DNA from 4 places in the Alkalihalobacillus sp. MEB130 genome. Region 2 is predicted to be linked to each of the others. Evidence: riboswitches for the same ligand, from Rfam matches in the RefSeq annotation. Region 2 holds a riboswitch; each other region holds the start of a gene.
The links. A riboswitch is a leader RNA that binds a small molecule or an ion and turns the genes downstream of it on or off. The one in region 2 is predicted to bind cyclic di-GMP.
Positions count from the first base shown of each region.

Region 1 (5,254 bases), on a different contig from region 2:
AAAAAGAGGTGTTTATATTGTCCTTGTTTGAACATCACCAATTAAAAGAGGAAAACGGAGAACTTGTTGCCTACCTCTATGTAGCCTCGTCTTCTACGGAGTTTGCCAAAGAGCTTGGCCAAAGAAACGAACAACACTATTCCGAATTACAGACGGAAGCAGAGCGCTATGTTTCAGCACATGCTTTGTTTAGAGTGAAGACGGTTAAAGTAGTCGTAGGGTCTTTTATTATTGTCACGTTTTTGCTTTCTGATCTAAATGATAATGTGAAAGCTTCAACGTCTCAAGCTACCATTGCTTCAAGCCAAATTGAAAGTTTTCCAACTTTATTTATAAATGGTCAGCAAATCACACGATTACAACAGCCTCCTATTTTAATGAATAAAACCATTTACGTTCCATTGCGGGAAATCACAGAAACACTTGGTGGGGGGATATGGAGAGATACAAGAACGAATACAACCGGTATTGAAATCAATGGAACAACGATATCTTTCGTCGTTGGTTCCAATACAGCTCAAGTAAATGGCAGATCCGTACCGATGACAAATTCCATTATATTAAATAGTCGAACGATGATTCCGGTTAGATTTTTAGGGGATAGCTTAGGAATGACAGTCGAACGAGATGCACGAGCAAATACTGTTGGACTGTCACAAAGAGCACAATCGGTTCAAACTACTTCGTACACAGTTGTAGCTGGAGACACATTATCAAGAATTGCTAGCCGGTTTAATACGACAGTAGCAGCCCTGCGCCAAGCCAACCATTTATCATCAGATCTAATTTTTGTTGGACAAGTGTTAACGATTAGTGGCTCTGCTACCACTCCAACGGCTAATACACCACCGTCAAGTAACCCAACTACTTATACGGTTGTAGCTGGAGATAGTCTTTTCGCAATCGCGAATCGATTTCAAACGACGGTACAGGCTTTGCGAGAAGCCAACCATTTACCTTCAGATATGATTCATATTGGACAAGTGTTAACAATCCCAAGCACATCAGGTACTTCTTCCCCTACCCAAAACCAAACGGTAACAAGAACCGAAACGACGCATACAGTACGTTCTGGGGATACAATGTGGGGACTTAGTCTGCAATATGGAGTTCCTTTTAATGAGTTGTTAACTTTTAATAATATGACAGATCGTAGTACGTTAAGGGTTGGTCAAACCATTAGGGTTCCGGTCTTTCATGTCCCAGTGAGACCTGTGGTTAGTGCTCGTCACGGAGAACTGCTTGATTGGTGGACAGAGGCTAGATATGTGTATTCAACAGGGAAAATTGCAACCATTACAGATTTTGACACAGGAAGAACGTTTCAAGTGAGACATACTATGGGTGGTAACCATGCTGATAGCGAGCCATTGACGGCAAGAGACACGCAAACCATTAGGGAAATTTGGGGAGGAAGTTTTAACTGGACACCTCGAGCAATTATCGTTGAAGTTGATGGAAGACGACTAGCGGCCGCGATGCACTCAATGCCACATGGAGACCAGGTGATTCGCGATAATAATTACAACGGCCATTTTTGTATTCATTTTTTAAATAGCCAACGTCATAGTGATGGACTAATACAGGATACGATGCAGGCGCAAGTGAGGAGAGCGGCTGGAAGGTAGAGATGGACGAAGGAGTTCTTTTAGCTTGCGTCATAAAGGATAAACTGCGGCAGAAACCTTAAACCCGGGGGACGGTTCTTCGTGAAGCGCTGATGAAGGACAAAGTAAGGGAGAAACGTAAGTAGAACGTCCTTCACCAAGCCGATGAAGGACGAATAGAGGCGAATCGTAAAGGAAAAGTCCTTCATAAGGTTGATGAAGGACAAATCAAGGAAGTAACCAAAAGGAAACGTCCTTCATAAGGCTGATGAGGGACAATTGAAGGCAGAAACCTAAAGAGAAAGTCCTTCATAATACTGTTGAAAAAACGTACCGCATTGGTTTAATCCAATGCGGCTTTTTTAATAAAGGCCCTCATTTATTCTCTCATGTCATAGAGACAGTTAAATATAATAATGTAAAATCTCTCTGTATAATCTATGATAAATATGTAGAATTGTGTAAAATAGACTAAGAGAGAAAACATTTAAACGATACTAGCAAACTTGGACGCAAAGCCACGGGCCTAAGGAAAAGACTATGGTAGCCGGGTTGCCGAAAAAACTGATAGGTGTATATCTGTTTTGAGGTATTCGCCTATCAGTTTTTTTAAAGGGTATAAAAGAGAAGGAGCTTGTCTTATGAGAATGATCCACATCGAAGAATACAATCAACATACTATGCAACTAGCTAAGCCGATTTTTGACTCAAAGCGAAGAGTGTTGCTAGGAGCAGGAACGATCATCCATCCGAAGTATCATGCGAAGTTAGTGGAGATTGGTGTCAAATACTTATTTATAGAAGACGCAAAATCACATGGGATCTCACTAGAAGAAATGATGGATATGCCAACTTGGTTGGATATCATAGCAGTTACAGAAACAGCGTATCAAGCTTCAAAAGCGAATCAGTCTTTGCCACTTATCCCCATTCAACAAGCAGTGAAAAAATTAATTGAAGAAGTCAAAAAGCGTAATGCGATTATGCTTATTCCGACTACGGCGGTGGATCAAGGACTAGCCTTATATGCGCATGTGGTGAACGTTACGTTAATTGCTTTGCAGATAGGGAAAAAGCTACGTTATACATATAGCCAGCTTAATGATTTAGGAGTAGGATGCTTGCTGCATGACATTGGCAAAACAAGGACTACAAACAAAGAGGATCATCCGCAAGTCGGGTTTGACATCATAAGAGCGAACCGTGAAATTAGTTTGGTGTCAGCTCATATTGCTTATCAGCATCATGAAACATTCGATGGAAAAGGATATCCGCGCAAGCTTTCGGACAATCAAATTTTGGAATTTGCACAAATATGCACGGTTGCAAATGATTATGATCATATGATCTCAAAAGAAGGATACCTGCCACACGAAGCGATTGAACAAATTATGGCGTTATCTGAAACGACGTATAGTTACCGAGTTGTTCTCGCTTTTAGTCAAGCCATTATTAGTTACCCGCCAGGCACTCAGGTTCAGTTGAATATAGGAAGCAAAGGAAAAGGCATTGTAACAAGAATTCAATCCAATCCACATCGGCCGATTGTTCGTCTGCTAGAAGTGAATAAAGAAATAAACTTGAGTGATCAGCCTACTATAATTGTGGAGAGTATAATAAGAGAAAAGAATTGATTAATGAGAAGAGAAAGGGAGCTTACACACAAGAAGTAGCAACCTTTCTCTTTTTCCTTATGACTAACTTTTTCCCTATATGTACAGTGTAAATACAACTAATGTATAATATTGTTGTATATTGTGTAAAAAAGTCGAAAATTGTAGAATTGATTATAAGACTATTAAGATAGTATTCATTAAATTAACTCGGGGGACAACCATGAAAACGTTTAATAACATGAAAATGGCAACAAAGATTAACGTGTTAGTTTTAACGATTCTATTCATTTTTGCTATAGTGATTGGAATCGTCGTACAGCATCTAGTCGCAGATGGGGTAAAAGATAGTGCGGTTGAAAAAGCTCGTTCAGATATGTATTTGTCTTTTAAGGCTATTGACCAACGCTATCCTGGAGAGTGGGAAATCAAAGATGGTTCCCTTTATAAAGGAGAGACACAAGTCAATGATAATTTTGAGATGGTCGATTATATCGCAGAAATGACGGGTGGGACGGTCACAATTTTTCAAGATGATACTCGTGTCACTACGAACGTATTAGTAGATGGACAGCGGGCGATTGGGACACAAGCGTCAGATATGATCATCGAGCATGTTTTGCAAAATGGACATAACTACTTTGGGGAAGCGAATGTAGCTGGTGTTATGAGTCAGACGGCTTATCAACCTATTAAAGATGCTAGTGGTACTACAATCGGAATGTGGTTTGTCGGAGTGTCTCAGCACTTTATTGATGAGACCATATCTAAAATTTTGACGGGACTTATCGTCGTACTTGTCATTGGTGTGGCAATTGCAGTTGTAGTTGTCCTTTTATTTGCAAATCAAATTAGAAAGCGGTTGGCAAACGTTGGACAAGCTCTAGCGATGGCTGGAAACGGAGACTTTACAACAAACGTAAACGATCGTTCTAAAGATGAAATTGGACAGCTAGCTCAAAACTATCAATCGATGAAAGAAAATTTATCATTGCTCATTAAGGAAGTAATCGAAACGTCTGAGCAAGTGGCAGCCTCTTCTGAACAATTATCAGCAGGAGCAGAAGAAACGAGTCGAGCTACCGATCAAATTTCAGAATCGATTCAATCTGTTGCGTCTGGTTCTGAAAATCAAGTGATGACAACCGGTCAAGCCAATTCAGCAGCTTCTGGAATATCAGGAAATATGAAGCAAATTACGAGTCATGTAAAAACCGTAACAGATTCAGCTCAACTGACAAAAGAAAAGGCCGAAGAAGGGGCTAAAGTGATTCACCAATCAATTGTCCAAATGGAGCTTATTCAACAAAAAACAGAAGAAATTTCAAAAGTGGTTGAACAACTAGGCAACAAATCTAATGAAATAGGAAACATCGTCACACTTATTACAGCTGTAGCCGAGCAAACGAACTTACTAGCCTTAAATGCTGCGATTGAAGCAGCGAGAGCGGGAGAACACGGAAAGGGCTTTGCTGTTGTTGCAGACGAAGTTCGAAAGCTAGCTGAACAATCTAGTCATTCTGCAGGACAAATTCGCGTTCTCATTCAAGATATTCAAACAGAAATTAAACAATCTGTTCTCTCCATGGACGAAGCCAAACATGCTGTCGGTGAGGGAGAGCAATCTGTTCAAAGAGCAGGTACTGAATTTGAAGGCATTTCTGAATCGGTTCAGCAAGTTACCTCACAAATTCAAGAAGTATCAACAGCCGTTAATCAAATTACAAAACAAATGGCCTCGATGGTATCATTCATCGATGAAGCTACCAACTTAGCCGAAGAATCTTCGTCTTATACTCAAGAAGTAGCGGCCGCTGCCGAAGAACAAAATGCAACGATGGAAGAAGTAGCATCCGCTGCGACAACCTTATCGGAAATGGCAGAAGGGTTACAAGAATCTGTGAAGAAGTTTAAGGTGTAAATAAATATAGCAAGAAACCCGAATCGCAATTAGATTCGGGTTTTCCTTGTACATAAAAATGCCCTTAGTATTAATACTTAAGGGCATTTCATATTTATTATACAGTAAACTTC
Region 1 covers NZ_JAOANA010000001.1:190,349-195,602, reverse strand. The annotation lists gene N0O92_RS00990 (LysM peptidoglycan-binding domain-containing protein) at 18-1,628, shown strand; cyclic di-GMP riboswitch class I at 2,097-2,167, shown strand; gene N0O92_RS00985 (HD-GYP domain-containing protein) at 2,249-3,241, shown strand; gene N0O92_RS00980 (methyl-accepting chemotaxis protein) at 3,444-5,141, shown strand; gene N0O92_RS00975 (methyl-accepting chemotaxis protein) at 5,239-5,254, opposite strand, start outside.
Region 1: another riboswitch for cyclic di-GMP. It lies ahead of N0O92_RS00985 (HD-GYP domain-containing protein); the one in region 2 lies ahead of N0O92_RS04635 (type II secretion system protein).

Region 2 (5,254 bases):
AAGAAGAAAAAGCGAAACAAGCAGACTATATAGAGAAACGCGAAACGGTTCAAGCTAGAATTGCAGAGCTTAAGGCATAGAAGGAAGGAAAGTCCAATTTTGGACTTTCTTTTTTTTATATGATTGAATGTGCTACTTTAAATCGACAACATTCTACGTTATTATGAAACAAGGAAAAGAGAGAGCGGAACGTTAGAGACTGGAGGGATGAAGCGATGAAAACAGGAGAAGAAGCCATTGCATGGATACATAGCTTGTTGCCATTTGGAATAAAACCTGGTTTAAAACGAATGGAATGGATGCTGGAGCGTTTAGATAATCCTGAATTAAAGCTAAAAACCGTTCATATCGGTGGAACAAATGGAAAAGGTTCAACGGTCAGCTTTATGAGGCATGTGCTAGAAGCGGCTGGATATAAAGTGGGAACATTTACATCTCCGTTTATTGAGTGTTTTGAAGAGCGAATTTCGATTAATGGGAAACCAATTGAAGAAGAGGCTCTTGTCGCTGGGGCGAATCGTGTTCGACCTCTTGTAGAGGAACTAGCACAAACCGAACTAGGAAGCCCAACTGAATTTGAAGTCATTACAACCATCATGTTTGATTACTTTGCAAACGTCGCTAAGCCAGACATTGCTTTAGTCGAAGTTGGATTAGGCGGTCGTTTTGACTCGACGAATGTCATCACACCTCTTGTATCGGTTATTACTTCGATTGGGTTTGATCATATGCACATTTTAGGGGACACGTTGGAGGAAATTACGTCTGAAAAAGCTGGCATTATTAAAGAGAACGTGCCAATTGTTTCAGGTGTTTCCCAAAAAGTGGCGCAGCAACTAATAGAGGATACAGCTAACAAAAGTCATTCTTCCTTTTACCAGTTAGGAACGGATTTTTCAGAACGTTTGTCTGTTGTTGATGGAAGAGTTCAAGTTTTTACATTAGAAAGCGTATCGACTAAGTACAATGATGTAAGGATTCAAATGCCAGGTCCGCATCAAAGACAAAATGCGGCTGTTGCGTTTAAAGCAATTGAGTTACTCGCGAACCATGCAGACTTTTATGTAAGTGAAGAAGCCTTTTATTCTGGAATGCATGCCACAACGTGGACAGGTAGGTTTGAACAAATTAGTGACAATCCTCTCATTATTCTTGATGGAGCTCATAATAAAGAAGGATTCGAATCCTTATCCAAAACACTTGAACTGCATTATCCAGAAAAGTCTTACCGATTCTTACTAGCGGCTACGAAAGAAAAGGATATGAGTGTATTATTAAAGCCTTTTGAAAAGATGAACGCTACTTTCACATTTACTAGCTTTGAGTTCTTTCGAGCAGCTGAGAGCCAAACCCTATTTGAACAAGCTCAAGTATTACAAAAGAAATACAATGATGATTGGGAACTAGCGTTAACAGAAGAAGTACGATCGCTACGTGAGGATGAAATGTTAGTTGTAGCCGGTTCATTATATTTTATCTCATCTGTTAGGGAGAAGTGGCATCAGTCTGCATTTATGTATGAGAAGATATGATGGTTTTTGTAAGGAATGTTCCTGTGGATTGTCTATTTATTTATATATAGAGCGCAATATAACGGAAACCAAAACAACTTGCAAAAAAGATAGAAATATGTTGAAAAAATTTATGAACCTGGTAAGATGAATACAGTTAGATAATAACCGGGTCTTATGTACTGTATTTATCTGGTTATTCTTACCGAAAAGATTTTATTGCTATAAATAAACACATTATGGTATATTTTAACCAGTTCTTAATAACTACAAATGATATTTAAGGAGCTATGAAATACGACTTGTAACTGGGCACCTAAGTCGTACGGAGCGAGTGGTGCAACCGGCCTTTACAACCATTACTTTGGTTTGTTTGGGCCTTTTTTTATGGTATAACTAGCATTCTACTTTTGTATTTAAGAGCTTCACTCTTAAAGATATATATTTCCGTAAAACAGGGAGGAACATCGAATGATGAAAGCTTTAACGAAACGACTTGGATTGAACAATCAACGCGGTTTTACGTTAATTGAGGTATTAGTTGTTATTGTGATTTTAGGTCTACTTGCTGCAATTTTAATACCTAACGTAATTAGTTGGATTGATAGGTCTGATGAACAACTCGATATAATAGAAGAACATATCGGTGATGACCTAAATCAAATAGAAGGCTATTTTGATAATGATGGGGAATAAGATTAGTTTTGATGTGCTGCCACCTTTTGTGGCGGCATCTTTTTTCAAACAATAGTTTTCTATTATTTATAAAAATAAAAATTGTTTTATACATAGTATAAAACTATTGTTCTTCTATAGTTGCAAGAACTGATCTAAGAAATATACAGGAGGACACACCATGAACAACGAGAAAGGTATGACATTGATTGAGTTGCTAGTCGCCATTGTTATTGCAGGTATCATTGTTGTACCTCTTGTTACTCTCATGGTGAGCACTCTTACGGTTTCGCAAAGTCAGGGGAAAGAAACGAATATAGCGTATGTTGCCCAAGAAGTAATGGAAAAAGTGGTTCATCAAACCCCAACACTTGGGATCGGACAGTATTGTTGGAGTAATATGGAAGGTCAGTGTAGTGGATACACGCTTCTTACTAACCTTTATAGTAACTCTGCCGTGCATGACGAAGTCGTTGTCATCGTTCGTGTTACTGATTATGAAGGTCCGTTTCATGAAGTGACGGTCAAAGTATTAAATGAAACAACGGTATCTAACGGTTCAAACGAGGTTGCTCGTGAAAACGAAATTGAACTGGTAACGGTGGTGAGAACGCCGTGATGAATCAAAGAGGATTTACGCTAGTAGAAGTGTTGGTTGTTATTGTGATTTTAGGGTTGTTTCTCCCAGTTGCTTATTCCTTAATTTCCTATACGATGGATGGCCAGAGACAAGTGATTGCAGAAAATGAAGTGCAAATAGAAGCAAGGCGCATTATGGAATATATGACAGAGAAAATGCGAGACGATGCTAGATGGGTTGGGGAATCGGATTCGAATATGAAACTAGTCAAAAACGAGACGGTTTGGTTGATTTATGAAAAGGAAGGTACTCTTGGAAACATGAGGCTTCCTGGGGCAAACGGCCGCGTGTTATCACAATCGATTGAAACGTTTATAGTAACGGAATCTGATTCAAGTACCCAAGTTAAGCTCGAAATTACAAAACCTCGCGCTTCGATCGTGCTAGAGTCGACGATTCACTATTCGAGGTTTGTAAATGAGGTGAGCGAATGAATATGAAAACTCTTTTATCTTCTCAATATGGGGGCGCTCTCGTTACCGTTTTAGTTGTGATTGTCCTTTTTTCAATTGCCGCTCCCATGCTCGTGAAGGTGACGGTACATAGCAAAAATTCAATAGAAACCAATGTAGAAACGCAAGAAGAGTTTTACAGAGCAGAAGGGGCGCTCAGACTTGTCCTTCATGAGATGGAGTCATACCGAGGAAATCATGTAGATTTGCTTGATGGAAATGGAAACGTCGTAAAAGATGGGGCAGGAAATGAAATTCAAATTCAGCAGGTAGGTCCCTATTTTTACTTGCAAGACGGAGTCATTCCTTCTTCAAAGGTGATAGGTGAGAGGACCGTTAAAGTTGATATAACGAAAATAGAAATAGACTCTGAAACATATAAAGCAACTTTAAAAGCGAATTATGCGGATGGGCCATCTATTGTAGCACGAGAGCTCACAGTAACGGTAAAGAAAGAACAAAGGCCCATAATTGAACAGTCAGGTCAATTTTTAAGCGGGCCTATTCGATATACGTCAAGTTTCGAGTATGGGCAAAATAGTCGGCATACACACGATGAGTTAAATGTTTTTGAGAACAATAAAGTACTATCAACCATTAAATTAGATGAAATTTTACAGTATTTAAATTATACCCCGACAAATGCATGGAATTATAATCAGAATTTAAAAATCTCAAGTTCTCATACGTTTTCACAAGGTAGACATTATCCGATTAGCATTGGGGGAACAGGAAACAGTACTGGTACCGTGCGAGTTCCATCTAATTCCATTGTTTTTGCAAAAAAAGTAGAGTACGGTGGGGTTGGGAATAATGAAGATACGTTAATTATTGATGGTATTCTCATTGCGGAAGATTTCTCTCTTGCAGGAAATCCAAGAGTAGAAGTAAATGGGGCATTAATTGTATTAGATCAATTTTCGAGAACGGGTGGAGGTAACAATGACTTTGTTGTAAATTCGGGAATGATTGCAAAGAAATTCCAGACAACTGGGAATCAACGGTATTCTGGGGAAGCAAAAGGAATTTCTTGTTCCTTAATTGGGCTCCTGCAGTGTGATGGTCCAACAACGGTTGATTACTTTGATGCGGCTGCTCATCCATGGAGTTCTTCTTTTGGAAATATAGATTATCAGACAGTAAGGCAATAGAGAGGGTACGGAGGTGGATGTATGTTATTTAAAAAAAGCGTGTTTACGGGAATTGATTTTCGACCACGGAAATTGTATCAAGCGATTGTTAAAATGGAACGAGACAAACCTATAGTGATGGAGGTTAGGCAAACTCTTTCAGATAAACCTTTCTTTGAAAACAGTCGTATAAAAGAGAAGCAAGAGCTCTCCCTTTTACTAGAAGATCTTCAGAAGGGGAAAGGGGATGCGAAGAAAGGACATTTTGTCATTCCAACTGAACATACGCTTATTCGAAAAATACGGTCTCTTCCTGATATCAAAGAGAATGAATTAGCAAAAATCCTTAAGTTTCAACTAGGGGAAAGCATCGTTTTGCCATTTGAAAATCCAATCTATGACTTTGTTAAAATTGGTTCTTTTGAAGAATCTAATAGAACCGATCAAATAAAAGAAGATTTGTTATTTGCAGAAGCAGCGGAAAGTGTAGATAGGAAAAGTGAGATTCTCTTTTTTGCCACCTCAAAGGAACTCTCGACTGATTTAATGGAAGTATGTGAAGGAGCAGGAATTAAGCCATTAACAGCTGAAATGAGAGGGTTGGCATTACAGCGTCTAGTATACCAAACACATCCTAATTGGGTAGCAGAAACTCACATGATTGTTGACGTCTCAAACGATAGTATTGAAATTCATATTTTTAATGATGAAATCATCATTTTCTCACGCTCAATTGAGCTTGCCGATGTACATGAACTGTCTGATGAACAACATTCTGATGAAGTACTCTGGCTGGTTGATGAGGCTCGTGATGAAGTGGCTGTTACAAAGACAGAAGGAGATAAC
Region 2 covers NZ_JAOANA010000003.1:220,673-225,926, forward strand. The annotation lists gene N0O92_RS04625 (valine--tRNA ligase) at 1-80, shown strand, start outside; gene N0O92_RS04630 (bifunctional folylpolyglutamate synthase/dihydrofolate synthase) at 216-1,532, shown strand; cyclic di-GMP riboswitch class II at 1,787-1,869, shown strand; gene N0O92_RS04635 (type II secretion system protein) at 1,983-2,207, shown strand; gene N0O92_RS04640 (type IV pilus modification PilV family protein) at 2,368-2,805, shown strand; gene N0O92_RS04645 (prepilin-type N-terminal cleavage/methylation domain-containing protein) at 2,805-3,260, shown strand; gene N0O92_RS04650 (hypothetical protein) at 3,257-4,429, shown strand; gene pilM (type IV pilus biogenesis protein PilM) at 4,451-5,254, shown strand, end outside.

Region 3 (5,254 bases), on a different contig from region 2:
CGGGTTTTTAAACGTCTGAGCTTCGTCAAAGAAAACCGTATGAAACAGTTGCCTTTCATACCAATTGATATCCTGCCGGAGTAACGGATAGGACGTAATAATGATATCTTCTTTCGTATCCGTTAGAAGCCGTTCTCTTTCTTCTTTCTTTCCATCGATCACAACCGCCTCTAGTTCCGGTGCAAATCTCATGAGTTCACTCAACCAGTTATACGTTAAGGACGATGGACAAACAATGAGCACAGGTTTGCCGCTTTCGCGAATACGCGGAAGCTCTGAAACGATGAAGGTAATGCTCTGCACTGTTTTCCCCAGCCCCATGTCATCGGCCAGAACACCTCCAAAGCCATAGCTTGCAAGTGTCTTCATCCATTGATACCCGCTTTTTTGATAGTCTCGTAATACAGAATCTAAGTTTTGAGGTACCTCATATTCTACGTTTCCAGGATTCTGCAGCTGATTAAGAAATTGACGAAATGATTCCTCTGGCTTATAAACATCGCTGTTCCCTATTGAATCAAGAAATTTGAGCCCTTGTATGATAGGCACATTCAGACTAGCTTCCCAATCTTGATCTTGAGACGGAACGGCATTCAAGAAATGTTGAATTTCTTCCATTTCCCTTGTCTCCAGCGACAATAACGACCCATTTTGAAGGCGGTAATATTTACGCTTCTCCTCTAATGCCGCTAAAATCTCCTTAATCTCCTTGTCTGCCACCCCGTTCATCTCGAATGTAAATGCCAGCCAATTGGTTCTATCTTTTTGATTGACCTTCACTCTTATTTTTGGAAAAGCATTCTTTTTAAAGATACGGTTTCGCACAGCCGTTGTCGCATAAATTTGGACTTGTTGTTTAAGCTTCGGAACGACATGGTATAAAAATTCGTACTCAAGCATTTCATTTTGCATGAAATAACCACCATCTGTTTTGGAAAACCCGCTTTGCTCCATTAATTGCAAGATTTCCCCTTCTTTTTCCACATCTCTAATCACCATCGGTCCTCTAGCAATGTCTCGACTTTCTAATGGTTGAATCAGAATATTGTCATAATGAAATTCCAGTCCTGCAAGAAGTCGATTTCTCAAACGATCCAAGTAGAGCTTGGCAACAAGTGGGGCTTTCAACAACTTCTGAGACACCACTTTTGAAAGGTGGACCTCACCAATTTTTTTCAGACCAGGCACAATTTCTGTAAGAAAAAGTTCAATTTTTCCCTGTGGAATTGGAACGATATTTTTATCTGGGGACGATAGCATTTGTTTTAACTCAAATAATCGATCGCAATCTTTTTCCTCTAGCAAAAACACGTCCCCTCCACACAACACCAAACGATAAAGTGGTAAAACACTCATTCGCTCAAACCCTTTGATTGCCAATTGATAATCGAGACCCTCGGTTTCTTTAAGTGTAAACTGGATAGGAGGTGCCCCTTCCACCAGTTTGAATCGTTCAAATGCATGACCATCATGCATAAGCGAAATGAATGGGGCTTTTGAGAATAAAGCGATAAGGTCCTCCCTAGAGGATGGCGGAATCAGTAATGTCTGATTCGTATCAGCAGGCATTGCTTCGAGAAAGGCTTTTTCATCATGAATAATCTTAATAAGCTGTTGTATAACGGCATCTGTTTCCTCGGAGAAACAGTGAATGCTCGGGTCATAGATACCTACACTAGGTTTACCTTGTTTCACATTTTCTAGAAACTCTCGTATGTTTTGTACTTTGGTCTTCCCGATCTCAACTTCCATTCCAAGGAAGAGCTGATTTCTTCCGATCAAAACAGGTTTAATGGTAAACCTGACATTCAGAACTTCCCTTTTTTCAAAATAACGTTGCTGGCCACTTGATTGTGTTACTTTTTCTTGAAAAAGAGAGATAAAGTCTTTTGTTAACTCACCATAGGCAGCTAATTCGGCTTGTACACGTAAAGGAGATGTTCCTTGACGTTGCAGATCATAAATCGAAAGTAAAACGGCCGCAATATGTTGGCAGCTTTTTTGAAAATTGGCTAAGGTAGGACAACTGCATGTCATCTGAATGTCCCCAGCTTCTCCTTTTTCAATGGTGACATGAAAGTCTTCCTTCCCGCTAACGGTCGCCTTACAGAAATCAAAGCTGTACTCTTGAAATGTCACTTTATTGGAACGATAAAAAGAGTCCCCTTTTTTATAGGAGACCGTACCGCATATTTCTTTAATCATCTTGTGAGTTAGTTTCATCTCCATGACTTCCGCTCTCTTCTTTGATTTCGTCGTTAATTAAACCCTATCACAATTTGAATGAACAAAAAAGGTCAAGCTTATGGCATCACGCTATGATGAATCATGATCTCTATGAGCTTTCTTTCGCTTACTTAAGTAGGTAATACCTTGAATTGACCCACTCCCAGGATTTTCCTCTCTAAAGAATTTCCTTAAACGCTTCGGCTCCTTCTTTTAATCGGCTTGAATTTTCTTTCATGTTGTTAAACTCTTCAACGGCTTCGTTGATCAGCATTTGGTTTTTCTGTATATTGGTTTGGGTCTTGCCGATTTTTTCGATTTCTGTTGTCATTGCTTCGATATTGCAATGAATCTCTTCTACCACTGATTTGACTCGATCAGATAGCTTTTTCACTTCAATAGCGACTATATTAAATCCTCTGCCATGTTCACCTGCTCTTGCCGCTTCTATCCCGGCATTGAGAGATAAAACGGTCGTCTGGGCAGATATGTCACGAATGTTTTTTAAACTGACTTTAACTAACTTTATTTGATCACTTAAGTTTTCGAGAATTTCAATGTTTTTATTTGAGTCATTTGTGACAACATCTGTATTTGAAGAAACACTCATAATCGTTTCGATCCCTTTTTTTGAGCTCTCTTGAAGGGTTTCTGAAATATGCTGTAGCTTTTCTACGAGATCATTTACCGTTTGCTCTCGATCCGTTATATCGCTAGCCAATTTTAAGACAGCGACGACGACTCCTTCTTCATTCAGCACAGGCGAATAAGAAGCATGTAGCCAAATCGGCTCACCACCTTTTTTGACTCGTAAAATTTTCTCATTGAAGTTTTGTCCACTTTTTAATTTTCCCCAGAATTCCTCATACTCGCTACTGTTGGCAAATTCCGGAACACAAAAACGTTTATGGCTCAATCCGATTAGTTCTTCTGCTGCATATCCCATTCCTTTAGCAAAGTTCTCGTTTGCCCAAAGAACCTCTTTATTCAAGTTAAACGTAATCATCGCATAAGATCGATTGAGTGCTTCTAATGCAGCTTCTTGATTCACAATTTTTGATAGTACACTAATATGGCTCATTCTTATAACTCCTCTATTATTTGCTCATGATTTGTTCATTCGTACATAGACTTCCATAAACGTTAATCTTCATCTCTTACAAGAAAAAGTTGTATACAGACTAGCCATTTCCTTCTCATTTCTGTCCATAAAAAAAGAAACCTGTTTTGCCAAATGGTTTCGATCTATTCCTTTGGTAGCCCGGCGACCATGTCGTAAGAGTTAGGCCCGTAGCTTTGCGTCACTCCCTTTCGAAAGTTTTGCCTTTTTCTATTAAGTTGTTGTCATCTAGTAAAGTCGATTTAGATGAAACTAATCGTTATTCTTACTATTTACTTCCATAATATCATAAAAAGAAATTTTGGGGGAAAAGTCCATTAGCGTTGTAAAATATCCAAATTCAGGTAGTATCTCTCAGTGTTTATCTTTTTGGACCACGGCTGAGCTTGCAAGTATAACTTATAAGCATGGATAAAATTGAAGAGGCGAAATCTTCTCGATTAGTTGAAAAGTATTACTTACTCAGTTTCAAATCTACTAGTTGACTTCTCTTAAAAGTCTCTTTATAGTTACACGTATGTTTACTTTAACACTTAAAAGCGTTTAAGCGTTCTTGTGCTAAGGAACAAATCTATTATATTTTGAAAGTATTCGTATCTTTTTAAACTATGTTTCAAAGGTATGGCTTAGGAAGGAAGAAAGAAAATGATTAAATTAAGAGGATGGGAAGCTCTTCTTATTATTGGAATGATTTTAAGTGTGATCGGGGTTTCGCTAATTCACTTCGCTGCACATCCGCATGTACCGATTTTCATAGTAATTATCCTTATTATTGGCTATGGACTACTAAAACGTGTACCATGGCCTGCTTTGGAAGAGGGAATGATTAAAGGGGTAAAATCAGGTATCGTACCAATTATGATCTTCATGCTAATTGGGGTCCTTATTGCCGTCTGGATGGCATCGGGAACGATTCCTACGTTGATAGCGTATAGTTTTCAAATTGTTTCAACTGATTATTTCTTACCAAGTGCCTTCATCGCAACGGCGATTATGGGTATATCAGTAGGAAGCGCCTTTACAACGGTCTCTACCATCGGTGTTGCGTTTATGGCTGTAGGAACGATTCTAGGTATTCCTATGGCGATGGTAGCAGGAGCGGTTATTTCTGGTTCTTTAGTGGGCGATAAGTTGTCTCCATTATCCGATACAACCAATCTCGCATCATCTGTTGCCAAAACGGATTTATTTGAACATATACGTCATATGTTGTGGGTTGGTATCCCTGCTTTTGCAATCTCACTTATCTTATTTATTATCATTGGACGTACAAATACAACAGTCAATCCTGAAAGTATGGAGGAAATGCTTACTTCCTTACAAGAAGCAGCTATCGTTCATCCTTTTGCACTACTACCAGCTGTCTGTATTATCGTTATGGCCATTATGAAAAAATCAGCCATACCAACTATGATTCTTGGTATTGTAGTAGGAATCGCCACCTCTATCATTCTTCGAGGAGATATCATGATTGCAGATTGGATGAACCTTATTCAAAATGGGTATATGTCAGGTGCAGCAAATGAAGAAATAGCTAACATTCTTGATCGTGGCGGAATCCAAAGCATGATGTGGGCTGTATCTCTACTTTTATTAACACTAAGTATGGGAGGCTTATTGTCTGTTCTTGGAGTGATTGAGAATTTAATTCAATCGATACAAGGAGCAGTAAAAACAACAGGAAGACTCGTTCTATCTACCGTTTTTACAGGAATCGGTATTAACGCAAGTCTTGGTGAACAATATATGTCCATTATTTTAACAGGAGAAGCATTTGAGAAACGTTATAAAGAAATGGGATTTTCGGGTAAACACCTCTCAAAAGTGTTAGAGTCAGGTGGAACAGTCATCAATCCGTTACTTCCCTATGGCGTAAGTGGCGTATTTATGTCAAGCGTTCTAGGAGTA
Region 3 covers NZ_JAOANA010000017.1:55,853-61,106, forward strand. The annotation lists gene N0O92_RS16720 (SNF2 helicase associated domain-containing protein) at 1-2,229, opposite strand, end outside; gene N0O92_RS16725 (methyl-accepting chemotaxis protein) at 2,405-3,307, opposite strand; cyclic di-GMP riboswitch class I at 3,479-3,561, opposite strand; gene nhaC (Na+/H+ antiporter NhaC) at 3,992-5,254, shown strand, end outside.
Region 3: another riboswitch for cyclic di-GMP. It lies ahead of N0O92_RS16725 (methyl-accepting chemotaxis protein); the one in region 2 lies ahead of N0O92_RS04635 (type II secretion system protein).

Region 4 (5,254 bases), on a different contig from region 2:
CTTAATTGTGATTAACTGTTTAAAATTAATTGTGGTAAATTGTTTAATTCTACTTGACGGTTACATCAATGTATTTCATCAATATTGAAACAAAAAAATTGAGTAAAAAGGTGGTGTACATATGAAATATGGGAAAGTGTTAGGTGAAGGCAATACGGCAACTGTATACGAATGGGAAAAAGGCAAAGTTCTCAAACTCTTCGTCAAGGGCTATCCAAAAAGTGCAGTAGAGCGGGAGTTTCTCAATGTGAAGTCGATCAATAATATGAGTTTCGCAAAGCCGAGAGCATACGAAATAATTGACTGTGAAGAGAGAGTAGGAATTATCTATGAAAGAGTGGAGGGGGAATCTCTTTTGGATTGGGTTCTGAGGACAGGTGATCTCCAAGGATGTGCGGGTTATATGGCAAGGTTGCATAAGACTGTTGTACAGAACAGAGTTAACAATGTACCAGAGTATAAAGAATTTTTAAGATCCAATCTATTAAAAGCGCCCTCGGCTAACATAATGATAGGAGAGGGTATATTAGATATTTTGGATGGATTGGAAGATGGGGATACACTTTGTCATGGTGATTTTCATCCAGGCAATATCTTATTATCGAACGGATACCCAATTGTTATAGATTTTATGAATGTATGCCGTGGAAATGTTCTGTATGATGTTGCAAGAACTGTTTATTTGGTCCAGTTTACGCCTGTTCCAACAGATGTGGTTGACAGCGAAACGTTTCTAGAACTTAAGAAGACACTGGCTGATTTATATCTTATGAAATGAACATCACCAGAGACATGATACAAGATTACCTACATGTAATTAGTGCCGCTAGAATGGGGGAGTGTCCTAACGAATATCAGTGAGCTCTCCCTCCTTTAATTTTACTGCAAACAAATATCGACGCTTCTTTACTACAGAATTGCCCTGAACCGAACCGTACCACGAGTAGATGAGGTTTTACAATAGAGGGCTTTCTTATTAAAGATAGCCCTTTTGTTTATACTTATGGATTAATATATTCCTACATTTTTCTCTCCAAATATTTGCTGTAGGTGATAATGCATCATTGGCACGTATACTGTCCGGATCACATTCTAAAAATATCCTATTGTTTTCACTTAGTAAAAATTCTAATTGTTTAACTGCTTTTTTTACTTCATTTGATTTAATTTCAAATCTGGCGATTGTTGGAGAAGCAGTTTCCACTTATTTTAGGATATTTAAAATTAACTATGGCAAAGGAAGACCCGAAAAAAGCTCAAGCTTTGGCAGATCAAAAGTAATGTACTTTTGCATAACATTAGAAAAACACAACTGAGAAAGTTGTGCTAGATGTATTAAGTATTATCAATATTTTCATTTATGTTTTGCAGGAATAAAGATAATAAGTTTTCCGCTTTATCTTTTAGTTCATCTAATTCTTCCAATAATTTTTTGACATCAGTCTCTGCTAATTCTGCCAGTTCGCTTTCTTTTTCATGAGCTATTTGAGAAGCTGAAGCACGGAATTCATCTACATCATCGAAGTCAGCAGAATGTTCATTCTCATTAATATATTCCATCGCATACTCCTGATTATTAAACGATAAGAATTCATCAATACTTGTATCAGTAGAATACATTAAGCAGATTTCTTCCGTTCTAAGATCCTCAACAATTTGATTAATGTCCTCAGTTTCAATTCCTAATTCTTCAAGTTGATGCATTATTCTATAACAAATACTTTCAAAGTCATCCATTGTTGATGTTAGCTTATCAAGGTTTTCAGCGAAGTGATAACTATTCATTAAATCCAGAAATTCATGGTATATCCCTCGTTCGTCATAAACACTATGGCATGACATTCGGACCTCTTCAATTATACTGGATAATAAATAGTAATTAAACTTGTACTCGATTCTTAGTTTATTTATAGAGTCGTTAGAATAATATTCTTCAGAGTTGTCTTTTAAGCGTGGAACTATAGAATTTTTAAGGGTACAAATAAAGTCGGTATCACGAGAAATAATTCCGCATTCAATGTTATTTGCTGATTCATCCGAGAAGTTAGACGAACCAATAAATACTATATTATTAGTCATAATAATCTTGGCATGATTTTTAAAATTGAAATGAGTACTGAATATAGAATCAAAATTTTCAGGATCCAGCTTATTCAGATATACATTTATAACTTCTCTAGCTCTATTTCTAGCGTTACCATAATACGTTTCAAACCTATTAGGTATATTTGTAATAATATCTACAGTGGTCGTTGAAGGTAATGTTTCTAAAGTATTGATTAAATTAGTTTTTCTCGCAGAGATATTATAAGTAAGAATGAACACATAGTCGGTATTAATAAAATCATCTAGAACTTCTTGATATGTTAGTTCACCTTGCGCCATAACAAACTCTGCTTCTCTTATAGGAATCCTAAGTATCATAAATATTTCTAACCTACCTTTACATCCATTTTAGGGAGTGATATTGCTTAAATTAATTATAATGGTTTATTGTTAGTTTCGGCTATTATAATGTTACATTTATTTCCATGTTTCACGATATAGGTAATCCAAAAGCAACAGCAACTGAGTATATTTTCGACATGGAGATGTCACTTCAAAGGTACATTCTTAAAAAACTATGAAAAATTTTATCACATACTATAAATATTAGCGAGCAATCCCAGTTGAGGAAATGCAACTAGAGAAAACCCATGGTTTGTAAATAGGTATTTACAATTCAGAAGATGTACACCTTCATTATTATTTATTGAGTCAACCTATACCAAAGTAATCCCTTAATTCCATGAAATGTTATAATATGTAAAAGTGAATTGACATTAGGGGGCGTTCTCATGTTTAAGCTTAGAGACTTTTTGTATTTAGATGAAAGAACAGTTGAAATCAAAAATCATAAAGTGTATACAAAAAATAAAAAAGCTGACCTGTTATTTAGATGAACAGATCAACTTTTTTGTATTAAATTACTTTTTTATTCCATTAACAATGTTCGTTTTAGTAACTGAATCGTAAGTGACAGTCACTTCATATACAATCCCACCAATAGTATATTCTCTAGTAGATGAATTTTGGTTTTGGGTTGTTGGGTTTGCGATGTTTCCACCGTCTAAAGTTGTAGAAACAACTTTCTTAGATGTACCATCAGAATAATTTAGTGTATAAGTTGCAATCACTTTAAATTGATTTTGTCCTTGAGCCTCTAGAGCAAGAGTGAGATCGCTTATACTTGTTACAACTACATTTTCAGCTACAGGTGCAGATGGTGCAGCAGGAACGGAGATAGAGTTAATTAATGTAACAGACTCACCAAAGAAGTTTTCATCACTTAGTTCATCAGAAGTGTAATTCAATGTACTATTAGGTATCAAGCCTGTTAAAGTAATTTCTTCCTTCTCTGTCTCGCCATTACTCAACGCTTTTACAATATCAAATGATAGTTCATACGTTCCAGTTTCTGCATCCCAAACGAAGTTAGGGCTTTCTGAACCATAATCTACGGAGTATTTAGTAATTGTAGCCCAAACATCAACATCAACTGTTGAACTGTTGTTACTATGAACTAGTCCAGCCTTTTGTCCATTATGAAACTTAGTTTCGGCTTTTACTTCAACATTTGTCAAAGAATGGCTATCTAATGAAACAGAAGTTGAGAATCCATAAGTATTGGTTTGACCCGGAATAGCCCATACGTTAGTAATCTCTTTTCCACCTACTGTGATAAACAGATTAGCTAAATCATCGCGAGCCCCATCAATGATCACTTCACCAAAGACTATTTTTGATGTACCAAAGTATCCAGTAATAGGAGAAAAGGTAATTTGAGCTGTTTCTAGTCCATTTGTATTTCTTCCGTCTTCTTGGACTACAGGATTCGAGACGGATGCTGGTGTTTTGGATGGTCCTTTTGCCATTACTCCAGTGCTCATTCCTAAAACTAAAGAACTAGTTAAAATTATTGTTCCGATTTTTTGTTTGTTCATTTCTCATTTCTCCTCTTAAATAAAATGTTTAAATAAGAGGGTCGGTTACACTACTAGCTCCAAATAGCCCAAGTGTCCATATAAAGGCTATCTTTCATAGCACCCCTAGATAGAGGTCCGGTTACACTACTAGCTCCATATAATCAAAGTGTCCAAATAGAGATTATATATCATAGCTTACCTAAAAAGTCCTATACATGGATAAGTTTCGTGGCCACGTTAATTACCTGTGTATAATTACCTACAGATTTATTATAGGTTCAGGGAAAAGAAAAAGGAATTTATTTCAATCGACAAATAGCAACAAATTTTTCGATATTGCTAAGTATAAAGTCTCGACCTTGTAGTAGATAAAAAGAACCGAAAAGCTCATTTAAACAAAGTATAAGTAAATTGAAGGTCTCTGATAATATGCAAATAAAGCCTATGGAAAGTAATTCACCTTCAACATAGAAAGTATATTAAGTTAAAAAATGGGATCGAAACAAAAAAACAGGAAATCACAACGATTTCCTGTTTTCTACTATCTAATAAATAACAACTGGATCGTAGGCACTCAGATAGTTATATACCTTTTTCATTACATCAGGTGGAACGTTAACGCAGCCATTTGATCCTGCATTGTGGTACGCATTGCTTGACCAGTTGCTTCGCCAGCTTGCGTCGTGGAATCCTTGACCGCTGTTTGTAAAGGGTGCCCAATAATCTACATCAATGGCGTAATCATCACCTGTGAGTGTGTAGGGTGTCCGTTTAAAGAGAATGTACCATACCCCTTTTAATGTATCTTGTTGTGTACTTCGGTTACCAGTAACGACATTGGTAGTTAAGACTAATTGTCCTTCTTTGTAAATCCACATCCGTTGTTCGGCAATGGATACTTCAGCATAAGTCGTACCGATGCCATAGTTTGAAGTTGTTTCATAGCCGTAGCCTTCTCCATCCCAGCCATTCCCATAAATATTAGAAGCAGAAACAAATCCTTCTCCAGTTTGAAAAGCTTCTTGGATCGCGGTTGTTTCTCTTTCAATATTAAGTGCCCAACCATACCCTTCTCCTTTAACCGAAATATCTTGACCTGAGTGTGTTTTAAAAGAGAAGTCTTTGCCTAAGGTTGAGTGAGAGTCATTAATCTCAGAAATTTTTTCAAGAATCGTATCTGAATGAATCAATACATCCATTTCTTCTGACAAAGAGGCATTTACAATAAGTTCTTTAGCCTGTAATGAAAAGACTTGATCTTGTAACTGATACTCAACGGTGTGTGAAAG
Region 4 covers NZ_JAOANA010000018.1:90,673-95,926, reverse strand. The annotation lists gene N0O92_RS17350 (phosphotransferase family protein) at 122-778, shown strand; gene N0O92_RS17345 (phospholipase D-like domain-containing protein) at 1,336-2,385, opposite strand; gene N0O92_RS17340 (hypothetical protein) at 2,967-3,983, opposite strand; cyclic di-GMP riboswitch class II at 4,090-4,173, opposite strand; gene N0O92_RS17335 (L,D-transpeptidase family protein) at 4,511-5,254, opposite strand, start outside.
Region 4: another riboswitch for cyclic di-GMP. It lies ahead of N0O92_RS17340 (hypothetical protein); the one in region 2 lies ahead of N0O92_RS04635 (type II secretion system protein).